Marichromatium purpuratum 984: one gene and its partner. The protein of the gene in region 1 binds, or shares a complex with, the protein of each later gene. Links are inferred from orthologs where the notes say so. Each region holds a gene or a part of one and is shown on either strand. Other genes may lie near its edges.

Evidence for each region. Proteins that work in one complex are often made in the same cells at the same time.
Region 2: the proteins of cheY (region 1) and MARPU_RS08840 are in contact, whole or in part, in a solved structure (PDB 1A0O), measured with the Escherichia coli proteins. The link is inferred for Marichromatium purpuratum 984 from one-to-one orthologs.

The regions. Positions count from the first base shown.
Region 1 is NZ_CP007031.1:1,528,184-1,531,212, reverse strand. The notes cover bases 23-2,983. They hold cheY (chemotaxis response regulator CheY), read right to left. Parts: upstream 1,710-2,983; coding sequence 1,335-1,709; downstream 23-1,334. Other genes in these bases: MARPU_RS06925 (MinD/ParA family protein), read right to left, coding at 2,509-2,983; MARPU_RS06930 (RNA polymerase sigma factor FliA), read right to left, coding at 1,757-2,512; MARPU_RS06940 (protein phosphatase CheZ), read right to left, coding at 408-1,181; MARPU_RS06945 (chemotaxis protein CheA), read right to left, coding at 23-372. In the rest of the region: more of MARPU_RS06945, read right to left, coding at 1-22; more of MARPU_RS06925, read right to left, coding at 2,984-3,029. UniProt on the Escherichia coli protein: Involved in the transmission of sensory signals from the chemoreceptors to the flagellar motors.
Region 2 is NZ_CP007031.1:2,002,759-2,005,759, reverse strand. The notes cover bases 1-2,933. They hold MARPU_RS08840 (chemotaxis protein CheA), read left to right. Parts: upstream 1-368; coding sequence 369-2,498; downstream 2,499-2,933. Other genes in these bases: MARPU_RS08835 (chemotaxis protein CheW), read left to right, coding at 2,546-2,933; MARPU_RS08845 (response regulator), read left to right, coding at 1-333. In the rest of the region: more of MARPU_RS08835, read left to right, coding at 2,934-3,001. UniProt on the Escherichia coli protein: Involved in the transmission of sensory signals from the chemoreceptors to the flagellar motors. CheA is autophosphorylated; it can transfer its phosphate group to either CheB or CheY.

The sequences.
Region 1 (3,029 bases):
CTCGAGTTCGGCGATCAGCTCGGGCGCGGCGGGCTCGGGCTCCTTGCCCGACTGCAGGTCACCGAACATGACGTTGACGACATCGAGCACCCGCAACACCGTGTCCATCAACTGCGCGTCGACATGGCGCTCGCCGTTGCGCAACAGGTTGAACACGTCCTCGGCATGATGACAGACCGAGACCAGCGCGTTGAGGTTGAGAAAGCCCGCGCCACCCTTGATGGTATGAAAACTGCGGAAGACCGAATTGAGCAGATCGCGGTTCGCCGGATCCTGCTCCAGATCGATCAGTTGCTCGTTCAAGCCTTCGAGCAGCTCGCCGGCCTCGACCAGGAAATCCTGAAGAATTTCGTCATTCGGGTCGATTGGCATTCACCTTATCCTCTGAACTCGATGGGCTCGGGCAACTAGAAGCCGAGACTGGACAGCAGGGCATCGACGTCGTCCTGACCCGAAACGACATCCCCGAGATCGTCGCTGGTATTGGGCACCGCCGGCCCGACGCCAGCTCGAGGATGGGGCTCCTCGGCCTTCTCGACGGAGGGCTCGGCGGGCTTGGCGACAGCCCCTTCCATGCGTCCACTGGAGAGCCGAATCAAGCCGACTAGGTTCTCCTCGACGTCCTGCACCAGACGGATGACCCGCCCGATGATCTGGCCGGTGAGGTCCTGGAAGTCCTGGGCCATCATGATCTCGGACATCAGCGAGCGCAGCCGCTCGGTCTCCTGCCCGGTGGCGGTGAAGAAGGCGTCGAGTTCGTGCGCGAATTCACGGAATTCATCGAGCGAGAGTTCGCGGCGCCGGAACCGTCCCCAACGCTCGGAGAGTCGCACCGCGTTGTCATGCACTCGCTCGGCGATCGGCAAGCCCTCGTCGACCGCATTGAGGGTACGGTGCGTAGCCTGCTCGGTCATGGTGACGACATAGGAGAGCCGTTCCTTGGCGTCCGGGATCTCGTCCTGGGTGATCTCGACCAGACGCGAGTCACCACGGAAACTCTGCAGCGCTTCGTGCAGCTCGCGGGTCAGCTTGCCGAGTTCCTCGAACAGCTCGCGCTCGTAGGGGAAGCGCAGCTGCTGGATGATCAGGCGCGCGCCTTCCTCATCGCCGTTTTGGAGGTGTTCGACCAGCTCCTGCGCAAGCGCCAGCTGTGCGGTCAAACGTGTTTCGTCATTGTCCATCGATTGTTCCCAGGCCGAACGAAAAGGCTACCCGAGGCATGGATGGGCCGACCATGGAGGCACATGCCGGAGTGGGCTGAGTCCATGCGGCACCAGAGGCGGGCGACGAGGCGACGGCCGACGCGGCGCGAGACAGTCGCTCAAACCCCGCCCCTAGCCAGCGACTCGCTCGAAGATCTTATCGATCTTTTCCTTCAGTGTCTCGGCGGTGAAAGGCTTGACGATATAGCCGTTGACACCCGCTTGGGCCGCCTCGACGATCTGCTCACGCTTGGCCTCGGCCGTCACCATCAGCACCGGCAGCTCCTTGAGTTCAGGGTCGGCACGGACCTGACGCAGCAGCTCGATCCCCTCCATGTTGGGCATGTTCCAGTCGGTGATGAGGAAGTCGAAGCCGCCGCTCTTGAGCATCGGTAGAGCCGTGCTACCGTCGTCGGCTTCCATGGTGTTATTGAACCCCAGCTCGCGCAGCAGATTCTTGATGATGCGTCTCATCGTGGAGAAGTCATCCACGACGAGGATCTTCATGCCTTTGTCCACACTGAACTCCCAGTGTCAATTGTCGGATTTATCGATCACAACAGCGACTCACTGCCCTCGCCGGTCCAATCAGACAACCGTGAGCGCAAGCGGTGCAAGGCCTGACTGCGGATCTGGCTGACACGTGACTCGGTGATACCGAGCACGGCGCCGATCTCGCGCAGGTTCAACGCCTCGTTGTAATACAGGTTCATGACCAGACGCTCGCGTTCCGGCAAGCTCCCCAGGGCCTGGGCGAGCGCCAGGCGAAACTGCGCCTGAGCGAGCTGCTCCGGGGGCGAGTCCTCCGTCCCCGCTAGCCAGCGATCGGCCTCCACCTCCGGACCGCCGAGGTCTTCGATGCCGAGGACGTTGGCGCTCGCGCTGTCCTGCAGCATCGCATGATAATCCGTCAGCCCGACTTCAAGCTCGGCGGCAACCTCGGCGTCGCTCGCCGCGCGCCCCTCGCGCGTCTCCACCTCGCGGATAGCCGCGGCGATACGGCGACTGTTGCGGTGGACCGAGCGCGGAGTCCAGTCCGCCCGGCGCAGCTCGTCGATCATCGCGCCACGGATACGGATGGTCGCATAGGTCGCGAAGGTCGCGCCCTGCCCTGCCTGGAACTGGCGCGCGGCCTCGATCAGCCCCACCATCCCCGACTGAACCAGATCGTCGAGCTGCACCGACGGCGGCAGACGCGCCGCCAGATGATGCGCGATACGCTGTACCAGGTCGACATTGGCCGCAACCAGCTCGTCGGGCCGATCGACCAGATTAGGATACCCCTGCAATGGACGTTTCGGGGCCATCAGGCACTTTGCAACATCCGCTCGACGAAAAAGCCGATGCCGCCCAGGTCGGTCTCGGCAATGGGCCAACGGTCGACCCGGGTCGCCAACTCGGTGAAGGCGCGCCCCGAGGGACTGCCCGGATACAGATCGACCACGGGGCCGCGTCGTTGCACGGCCCGGCGCAGATTGTCGTCGAGCGGGATGATACCCGAAGCCTCGAGCATCACCTCCGGCAGATACTGGGCACAGACGGTCGAGAGCTTGCGCACCAGGCGCCGACCGGCCTCCGGCGAACTCAACATGTTGCAGACCATGCGGAAACGACGCAAGCCGTGATCCTGGTGCAGCACCTTGATCAGCGCGTAGGCGTCGGTGAGCGAGGCGGGCTCGTCACAGACCACCACCACCACTTCCTGCACCGCCTTGCAGAAGGCGGTGACCGATTCCTGGACACCGGCCGAGGTATCGACGATGAGCACGTCGAGCGGCTGACGGTAGGAGCTGAAGGCACGGATCAGCCCGGCGTGCTCGGCGGGGC
Region 2 (3,001 bases), 470 kb from region 1 along the record:
GCCTCCATCCGCCAGATGGTCTCCTTCACTCTCAAGGAGGCTGGCTACAGTGTGACCGAGGCGGTCGATGGCCAAGACGGTCTCGACAAGGCGCGCGCGAGTCGCTTCGATCTGGTCTTCACCGATCAAAACATGCCGCGGATGGACGGGGTGACGCTGATCAAGCAGCTGCGTGCCTTGCCGAACTATCGATCGGTCCCGATCCTGATGCTGACCACCGAGTCGGGCGATGCGATGAAGAGCCAGGGGCGGGCCGCCGGCGCGACCGGCTGGCTGGTCAAGCCCTTCGACCCGAAGAAGCTGCTGGAGGTTGTACGCAAGGTGATCGGCTGACACGCCTCCTGGGCGATACGGATGAAGGGGCGGACATGACCATCGATATGACCCGTTTCTATCAAGTCTTCTTCGACGAGGCCGGCGAACACCTGGCCGAGATGGAGACCTTGCTGCTGGAGCTGGATATCGGGGCCCCCGACCCGGAGGTGCTCAACGCCATCTTCCGGGCCGCCCACTCGATCAAGGGCGGGGCGGGGACCTTTGGCTTTCAGGACGTCGCCCGGGTGACGCACATCCTCGAGACCCTGCTCGATCGTCTGCGCAAGCACGAGCTGGCGCCGACGGTGGAGATGATCGACGCCACCCTCCAGGCCGGGGATCTGCTCAAGGCCCAGCTCGCCGCCCATCAGCGCGGCGAGGAGTTTGAGGATCCGCAGATCGCCGAGGTCTGCGAGCGGCTCGAGCAGCTATCCCAGGGCGGCACGATCGAGCCCCCCCCCGAGCCGATCGCCGGATTCGCCGATCCGCGCCCCTGCTGGCGCCTGGTGTTCGCCGCCGAGCTGCTCGGCGGGAGTGGCGACGAGCGCGAGGCCGGGCTGGCCGCCGCGCTCGCCGAACTCGGCGAACTCGAGCGCCATGTCCCCGCCGATGCCCCGGCCGATCGCCTGACCTGGCGGTTGTGCACCGAGGCCGAGCGCGAGGCCATCGTCGAGATCTTCGACTTTCTCTGCGATCCCGAGGAGGTCGAGATCATTCCTGAGGCGACGGTCGAGGAAGACGAGGGCTTCGGGTTCTTCGAGGACGCGCCAGGGAGCGAGCGCGGCGCCGATCAGGAACTCGACGGTTTCGGTCTGTTCGGCGGCAGTCCGGGGATGGAGCAGGTCGCCGAGACCGCCGGTCGGGCACGCGACGAGCGGCAACAGGGCTTCGGTTTCTTCGACTCGGCCCCCGGGGTCCCCGAAGCGGCGGAAACCGCCGCCGCTGCCGCGGCGCCCGTCGCCGGCGGTGAGCCGCCGCGCCAGGCGCCGGCTGGCGCGCGACGTCAGCCCCAGGGCGAGTCCTCGATCCGGGTCAGCGTCGAGAAGGTCGACCAGCTGATCAACCTGGTCGGCGAGCTGGTCATCACCCACGCGATGCTCGCCGAGTCGGCCTCGGCGCTCGACCCGGTCGCCCAGGAGCGCATTTTCGACGGCCTGGCCAACCTCGAGCGCAACTCGCGCGATCTGCAGCAGGCGGTGATGTCGATCCGCATGATGCCGATCAGCTTCGTCTTCAATCGCTTCCCCCGGGTGGTACGCGACACTGCTTCCGCACTCGACAAGAAGGTTACGTTGAAGCTCATCGGCGAGGACACCGAACTCGACAAGGGGCTGATCGAGCGACTCGCCGATCCTCTCAATCATCTGGTTCGCAACAGCATCGATCACGGCATCGAGACCGCCCAGCAGCGCCTCGAGCAGGGCAAGCCCGAGACCGGTGAGATCGTGCTCGCGGCCAGTCATCGCGGCGGCAACGTGGTCGTCGAGGTCAGCGACGACGGTGCCGGGCTCGATCGTGATCGACTGCTCGCCAAGGCCGTCGAGCGTGGCGTGGCGCTCCCCGACAACCCCTCCGACAAGGAGGTTTGGCAGCTGATCTTCGCCCCCGGCTTCTCGACGGCGAAGGCGGTCACCGACATCTCCGGTCGTGGTGTCGGGATGGATGTGGTGCGCCGTAACATCGAGGCGATGAACGGTCGTGTCGAGATCGACTCCGAGCCGGGGCGCGGCACGCGCATCACCATCCGCCTGCCGCTGACCCTGGCGATCCTCGATGGCATGTCGGTGCGGGTCTGCAACGAGACCTTCATCCTCCCGCTGACGGTGATCCGCGAGTCCATCCGGCCCCAGGCGGGACAATGCAAGACCCTGGCCGGAAAGGGCAACGTGGTGCACGTCGGCGAGGAATATCTACCGCTCGTCGCCCTGCACCAGATCTTCGGGCTGAGCCCTCAGCAGGTCGCCGCCGAGGAGACCATCCTGGTGATCATCGAGTCCAACGAGGGGCGCGCCGCGCTGCAGGTCGACGAGCTGCTTGCTCAGCACCAGGTCGTGATCAAGAGCCTGGAGACCAACTATCGCAAGGTCGAGGGGATCTCCGGGGCGACCATCATGGGCGATGGGCGAGTCGCCATGATCCTCGACGTCGACGCCCTGGTCCGGCTCAGTCGCAAGACGTCCTGACCACCATCAACACCGCATTGGAGGAGTAGGGTCCCGTGGAGGAACCGATGAACGAAGACTCTCAGGATTCGACCACCGTCAACAGCGAGGACTCGCGCGAGTATCTCACCTTCACCCTGGGCGACGAGGAATACGGCATCGACATCCTCAACGTGCAGGAGATCCGCGGCTACGACACCGTCACCAAGATCGCCAACTCGCCGCACTTCATCAAGGGCGTGATCAACATGCGCGGGGTGATCGTGCCGATCATCGACATGCGCCTGAAGTTCGACCTCGGCGAGGTCGAGTACAACCAGTTCACCGTGGTGATCATCCTCAACATCACCGGACGCGTGGTCGGCATGGTGGTCGACGGCGTCTCCGACGTCATCGCGCTGCGCCAGGATCAGATCCGCCCGGCGCCGGAGTTCGGTGCGGTGCTCGATACCGCCTATATCGACGGGCTCGCCACCCTCGAGGAACGCATGGTGATCATGGTCAATATCGAGCGGCTGATGAAC